3 regions of the Streptomyces sp. MUSC 14 genome follow, and region 1 is predicted to be linked to each of the others. Evidence: riboswitches for the same ligand, from Rfam matches in the RefSeq annotation. Region 1 holds a riboswitch; each other region holds the start of a gene.
The links. A riboswitch is a leader RNA that binds a small molecule or an ion and turns the genes downstream of it on or off. The one in region 1 is predicted to bind thiamine pyrophosphate.
Positions count from the first base shown of each region.

Region 2: it holds a riboswitch for thiamine pyrophosphate, as region 1 does, so the genes downstream of both, thiO (glycine oxidase ThiO) here and thiC (phosphomethylpyrimidine synthase ThiC) in region 1, are expected to answer to the same signal.
Region 3: it holds a riboswitch for thiamine pyrophosphate, as region 1 does, so the genes downstream of both, BIV25_RS30720 (thiamine ABC transporter substrate binding subunit) here and thiC (phosphomethylpyrimidine synthase ThiC) in region 1, are expected to answer to the same signal.

Region 1 is NZ_MLYN01000042.1:118,466-120,725, reverse strand. Features, by position in the region: gene thiC (phosphomethylpyrimidine synthase ThiC) at 1-866, opposite strand, end outside; TPP riboswitch at 859-1,036, opposite strand; gene BIV25_RS26630 (YibE/F family protein) at 1,118-2,260, shown strand, end outside.
Region 2 is NZ_MLYN01000021.1:88,386-90,645, reverse strand. Features, by position in the region: gene BIV25_RS12975 (NAD(P)/FAD-dependent oxidoreductase) at 1-339, opposite strand, end outside; gene BIV25_RS12970 (hypothetical protein) at 372-722, opposite strand; TPP riboswitch at 776-887, shown strand; gene thiO (glycine oxidase ThiO) at 885-2,078, shown strand; gene thiS (sulfur carrier protein ThiS) at 2,075-2,260, shown strand, end outside.
Region 3 is NZ_MLYN01000050.1:134,397-136,656, reverse strand. Features, by position in the region: gene rlmN (23S rRNA (adenine(2503)-C(2))-methyltransferase RlmN) at 1-929, shown strand, start outside; TPP riboswitch at 983-1,091, shown strand; gene BIV25_RS30720 (thiamine ABC transporter substrate binding subunit) at 1,160-2,242, shown strand.

The DNA.
Region 1 (2,260 bases):
ACGCCCTGCTCGGCCTGTTCGATGACCGTGTCCTTGTAGATCTCCCAGGTCAGCTCCTCGGCCCTGCCGTCGACCTTCTCCAGGGCCTGGTAGAGCGGCACCGTTCCGATGGGAACGGGGGAGTTGCGCAGCACCCACTCGCGCGTCGTGTGGATGTTGCGGCCGGTAGACAGGTCCATGACCGTGTCGGCACCCCAACGGGTCGCCCAGGTCATCTTCTCCACCTCCTCCTCGATGGAGGAGGTCACCGCGGAGTTGCCGATGTTGGCGTTGACCTTCACCAGGAACCGCTTGCCGATGATCATCGGCTCGATCTCCGGGTGGTTGACGTTGGCCGGCAGCACCGCACGGCCGGCCGCGATCTCGTCACGGACCACCTCGGGCGAAACGTTCTCCCGGATGGCCACGTACTCCATCTCCGGTGTGATCTCGCCCCGGCGCGCGTACGCGAGCTGCGTCACCGCCTGGCCGCTGCGGCCCCGGCGCGGCTGGCGCGGCCGTCCCGGGAAGACCGCGTCGAGGTTGCGCAGCCCGCCGCGCGGCGACGTGTGCTTGATCCCGTCGTCCTCGGGACGGACGGGACGACCCGCGTACTCCTCGGTGTCACCACGGGCGATGATCCAGTTCTCCCGCAGCGGCGGCAGGCCCCTGCGGACGTCGGTGTCGACGTCTGGATCGGTGTACGGGCCCGACGTGTCGTACAGCGTGACCGACTGCCCGTTGGTCAGGTGCACCTGGCGGACCGGCACGCGCAGGTCGGGGCGCGAGCCCTCGACATACGCCTTGTGCCAGCCGATGGACTTCCCGGTCTCCTCGGACTTCTCGTCCTGAACGGAGACAGGCGTGCGTGCGTCCTTGTTGGTCATGAGACCTACTCCCTACGCCGGCATTACCCGGTAACAGGTTCGGCGGTCGACGCAGCGGTTCCCGTCTGCCGGTGCTTCCTGTGGAACAGACTTCGTTCCACGTGAAACATCGCGAATACGGAGGTCAGCGCCCTCTCAGCCCGGTGCTCCGAGCTCCCGCGTGTGCAAAGGTGCCTCCACGCTAGCGTCATATGTGGCGTACTGAACAGTGGGCCCCGGGCGTTCTTGCAATGATTCGGGCCGTGACCAGGATGGAGCAGTACCCGTATCAGCCCCCCGAGCCCCGCCGCCGGGACGGCTCAGCGGCAGGCGACGGCCACGGCCGGGCCGTCACCGCGGCGGGGCACGGGCACGACTCCGGCCACGGCCCCGGGCGGGGATCCGGCGGTGACGACGACCATCGCCACGACCGCGGCCACGCGCACGGGCACGCGCAAGCTCCTGGTCACGCACACGGCCACAGTCACAGCCATGGGCCTGCCGCGCCGGTCTCCCGGCACCTGCGCAAGGTCATCGCGGCGATCCTGATCCCCTTCACCGCCGCTGTCGTGGTGGGGCTCGTGGTGCTGTGGCCGGGCGGTGCGCCGCCGCACAAGCGCACCGGCGTCGGCTTCGACCAGCAGACCCAGCAGGCCACGGTCACCCAGGTCGTCGAGGTCAGCTGCAAGTCGGTGAACGCCTCCGGCGAGACCCCCACCGGCGACACCTCCACCGCGGAGGGTAACTCGGCCCAGCAGGAGGCGAACGGCACCTGCCACAAGGCCACGATCCGGATCGACACCGGCAAGGACAAGGGCCGCACCTTCACCGAGATCGTGCAGCCCGACCAGCCACGGCAGCTGCACCAGGGCGAGAGCGTCGTAGTCGCGTACGAACCCTCGGCGCCCAAGGACCTGCAGTACTCCGTCACCGACGTCAACCGCCGCTTCCCGATGGGCCTGCTGGCCGGGATCTTCGCGCTCGCCGTCGTGGTCGTGGGCCGACTGCGCGGCGTCATGGCGCTCGTCGCGCTGGCCATCAGCTTCATGGTGCTGAACTTCTTCATCCTGCCCGCGATCCTGCAGGGCTCGAACCCGCTCCTCGTGGCGGTGATCGGGTCCAGCACGATCATGCTGATCGCCCTCTACATGTGCCACGGCCTGTCCGCCCGTACATCGGTGGCCGTGCTCGGCACGCTCGCCTCACTGGCACTGATCGGCCTCCTCGGCTCACAGTTCATCGACTGGGCCGCGCTCACCGGCAACACCGACGACCAGACCGGCCTGATCCACGGCCTCTACCCGAAGATCGACATGAGCGGTCTTCTGCTCGCCGGCGTCATCATCGGCTCGCTCGGCGTCCTGGACGACGTGACCGTGACGCAGACGTCGGCCGTCTGGGAGCTGCACGAGGCC
Region 2 (2,260 bases), on a different contig from region 1:
GGCGAGGACCAGCACGTCGTACGGGACCGGGCCGGACTCGGTGTCCAGCTCGTGCGCGGCCGGGCGCAGGCCCAGCGCCTCGCAGCCGAGCCGCAGCTCGACGCCGAGGGACTCGAAGTCCACCTCGAAGGCGGAGTCCTCGGCCTTGCCGAGCAGGACGGCCTTGGACAGCGGCGGCCGGTCGTAGGGCTGGTGCGGTTCGGCGCCGATCAGGGTGACGGTGCCCTTGAAACCCTGTTCGCGCAGGGCGACCGCGGTCTGCACCCCGGCCATGCCCGCGCCGACGACGACCATGCGCCGCCCCGGTGACGTGCGCTCTTCCGCTGTCTGCTCGCTCACCCGATCACCATAGACACGTGACATTCCGTCAGTCATGGGGCGTGCTCGGTGACCTGTTCCACAACACTCGTCCCGCTCCCCGCCTGCGACTCCCACTCCCAGGTCTCCGCCAGCCGCACCCGCCCGTCCGGCAGTTCCGCGACGGTGGACACGCAGTGGCCGCAGGAGGTCGTGCCGTCGGTCTTCAGCTGGACGTAGCGGAAGTCGAGCCGGTCCCCCTCCCGGGTGCCGACCAGATGGCCGCGGACCACGTCGCCGCCCGCGTACTCGGCCCAGATCTCGCCGTCCTTCTCGTGGTACAGGAACCGGGTGCGCGTACCCACCTGACCTGGGGCTTGGTCCGCGACGGGGGCGAGGATCAGTCCGTCGAGCGAGCGTGCCATGGACGGGGGCTCCCTTACGGGTGAGGCGGGCCGCGGGCTAGGGTGGCCACCGTACAAGCACTCGCGGGAGCCCGGACGCACCGGGCTGAGAGGGAGGCTGGCGGCCTCCGACCGTACGAACCTGATCCGGGTCATGCCGGCGAAGGGAGGGGCTGGACGCCCATGCCGTCACGTACGTCCGACACATCCGACACGTCCGACGTCCTCGTCATCGGGGGCGGAATCATCGGCCTGGTCACGGCCTGGCGCGCGGCGCAGCGCGGGCTCGCCACGGCCGTGGTGGACCCCGAGCCCGGCGGCGGGGCCGCGCGGGTCGCGGCCGGGATGCTGGCCGCGGTCACCGAACTGCACTACGGCGAGGAGACCCTGCTCGCCCTCAACCTCGAATCGGCGCGCCGTTACCCGGACTTCGCGGCCGAGCTGACCGAGCTGACCGGTCACGACCTCGGTTACCGCCGCTGCGGCACCCTCCAGGTCGCGCTCGACGCCGACGACCGTGCCCATCTGCGGGAACTGCACGTCCTGCAGGAGCGCTGCGGCCTGGAGTCGCAGTGGCTGTCCGGGCGGGAGTGCCGACGCCTGGAGCCGATGCTGGCGCCCGGGGTACGCGGCGGACTGCGGGTCGACGGCGACCACCAGATCGACCCGCGGCGGCTCGCGGCGGCCCTCGTCGTCGCGTGCGAGCGCTCCGGCGTGGTGCTCCACCGCGCGTGGGCCGAGCGGCTGGACGTCGCGCGCGGCCGCGCCACCGGGGTCACCCTCGCCGACGGCACCGCGCCGCGCGCCGGGCAGGTGGTGCTCGCGGCCGGCAGCCTGAGCGGGCGGCTCGCGGGCGTGCCCGAGGCGCTGCTGCCGCCGGTGCGGCCGGTCAAGGGGCAGGTGCTGCGGCTGGCCGTACCGCGCGCGTACGCGCCGTTTCTGAGCCGTACCGTGCGGGCCGTCGTCCGTGGCGGCCACGTCTACCTGGTGCCCCGGGAGAACGGCGAGCTGGTCGTCGGCGCTACCAGCGAGGAGCTGGGCTGGGACACGACGGTCACCGCGGGCGGCGTGTACGAGCTGCTGCGCGACGCCCATGAGCTGGTGCCGGGCATCACCGAGCTGCCGCTCACCGAGACCCGCGCGGGGGTGCGCCCCGGCTCGCCGGACAACGCGCCGCTGCTCGGCCCGTCCGGGCTCGACGGGCTGCTGCTGGCCACCGGTCACTACCGCAACGGGGTGCTGCTCACGCCGGTCACCGGCGATGTCATGGCCGGGCTGCTGGCCGACGGCGAACTGCCGGAAGAAGCCCGCCCGTTCACACCGCGGCGCTTCGGCGTCACCGCCCCGTCCGCCGTCCTTCAGGAGCAGCCCGCATGAACATCTCGATCTCTGTCAACGGAGAGCGCCGGGAGATCGTCGCGGGCACCGCGCTCGACTCCGTCGTCCGCTCCCTGGCCGCCGCGCCCTCCGGGGTGGCCGCGGCCGTCAACGAAACCGTCGTCCCGCGCGCGCAGTGGGCGAGCACACCGCTGGGCGAGGGCGATCGCGTGGAAGTCCTC
Region 3 (2,260 bases), on a different contig from region 1:
AGCAGTGGACGGACATCCCCGCCGGGTCGCGCGAGAAGCTGCGTGAGGCACTGTTCCCGGAGCTGATGACCGTCGTCCGGCATCTGGCCACCGACCAGGGCACCACCCGCAAGACGCTGTGGCGCCTGTTCGACGGCACGCTGGTCGAGTCCGTGCTGATGCGCTACCCGGACCGGGTCACCATGTGCATCAGCTCGCAGGCGGGCTGCGGCATGAACTGCCCGTTCTGCGCCACCGGACAGGCGGGTCTGGACCGGAACCTGTCCACGGCCGAGATCGTCCACCAGATCGTCGACGGCATGCGCGCGCTGCGGGACGGCGAGGTGCCCGGCGGGCCCGCCCGGCTCTCCAACATCGTCTTCATGGGCATGGGGGAGCCGCTCGCCAACTACAAGAGGGTGGTCGGGGCCATTCGCGCGCTCACCGACCCGGCGCCGGACGGACTCGGGCTCTCGCAGCGCGGCATCACCGTCTCGACGGTCGGGCTCGTGCCGGCCATCCACCGGTTCGCCGACGAGGGCTTCAAGTGCCGGCTCGCGATCTCCCTGCACGCTCCCGACGACGAGCTGCGCGACACCCTCGTCCCCGTGAACACGCGGTGGAAGGTGCGCGAGGTGCTGGACGCCGGGTTCGAGTACGTCGAGAAGAGCGGGCGCCGGCTGTCCATCGAGTACGCGCTGATCCGCGACATCAACGACCAGGCCTGGCGCGGTGACCGGCTCGGCCGGCTGCTGCGGGGCAAGCCCGTGCACGTCAACCTCATTCCGCTGAACCCGACGCCGGGCTCGAAGTGGACCGCCTCACGGCCCGAGGACGAGAAGGCGTTCGTCGAGGCCATCGCGGCCCACGGGGTGCCCGTCACCGTCCGGGACACCCGGGGCCAGGAGATCGACGGAGCCTGTGGTCAGCTGGCGGCCACCGAGCGGTAATCTGGCCACCGTCACGCACATCTTCATATCGACATCTCCATATCGACACCTTCATATTCCGACAGGGGAGCGCCACAGCGCTGAGAGTGCGGCGGACAGGGCCGCAGACCCTCTGAACCTCGCCCAGGTCATTCTGGGTAGGAAGTTCGGTCATCACTCAAGCTGTTGCGCCCTGCCCGGAAATCCGGGCAGGGCCGCGTTCTTCCTGGCCAACCCCAGGAGGACATCCAGTGCACAACAAGACCCTCGTGGCCGTCGCCGTCGGCCTCGGTCTCGTCGCCATGCCGACGCTGACCGCGTGCGGCTCCACGGACACCAGGAGCGGAGCCGATTCCAAGACCGTCACCCTCGTCAGCCACGACTCGTGGGCCGTCTCCAAGAACGTGCTCCAGGACTTCGAGAAGAAGACCGGATACAAGGTCACGGTCCTCAAGGACGGCGACGCCGGGCAGGCGGTCAACAAGGCCATCCTGACCAAGGACAACCCGCAGGGCGACGTCTTCTTCGGCGTCGACAACACCCTGCTCTCCCGCGCCCTCGACAACGGCCTCTTCCAGCCGTACCAGGCCAAGGGGCTCGACCAGGTCGGCGCCGCCTACCAGCTGGACAAGGGCCGGCACCGGGTCACGCCGATCGACTACGGCGACATCTGCGTCAACTACGACAAGGCGTACTTCAGCAAGCACAGGCTGACCCCGCCGCAGTCCTTCGCCGACCTGGCCAAGCCGGCGTACAAGAACCTCCTGGTCACCGAGAACGCGGCCACCTCCTCGCCGGGCCTCGGCTTCCTGCTGGGCAGCGCCGCACAGTTCGGCGACACCGGCTGGCAGGACTACTGGAAGAAGCTGAAGGCCAACGGCGTCAAGGTCGTCGACAGCTGGGAGCAGGCCTACTACCAGGAGTTCTCCGGCTCCTCCGAGGGCAGGAAGGCGGGCGGTGACCGGCCGCTCGTCGTGTCGTACGCGTCCTCGCCGCCCGCCGAGGTGATCTACGCCAAGAAGCGGCCCAGCACCGCCCCGACCGGCGTGGCGAACGGCACCTGCTTCCGGCAGATCGAGTTCGCCGGGCTGCTGAGCAACGCCGAGAACCCCAAGGGCGCCAAGGCGTTCATCGACTTCCTGGTCTCCAAGGAGTTCCAGGAGGACATGCCGCTCAACATGTACGTCTACCCGGTGCTGAAGGGGGCCAAGGTGCCCGCCGAGTTCACCGAGTACGGCCCGGCCGCCCGGCACCCCGAGACGATGGCCCCCGGCAAGATCGCTGCCAACCGCGACCAGTGGGTCAAGGCGTGGACGTCGCTCGTACTGAAGTAGCCGAACCCCGGCGGAGGA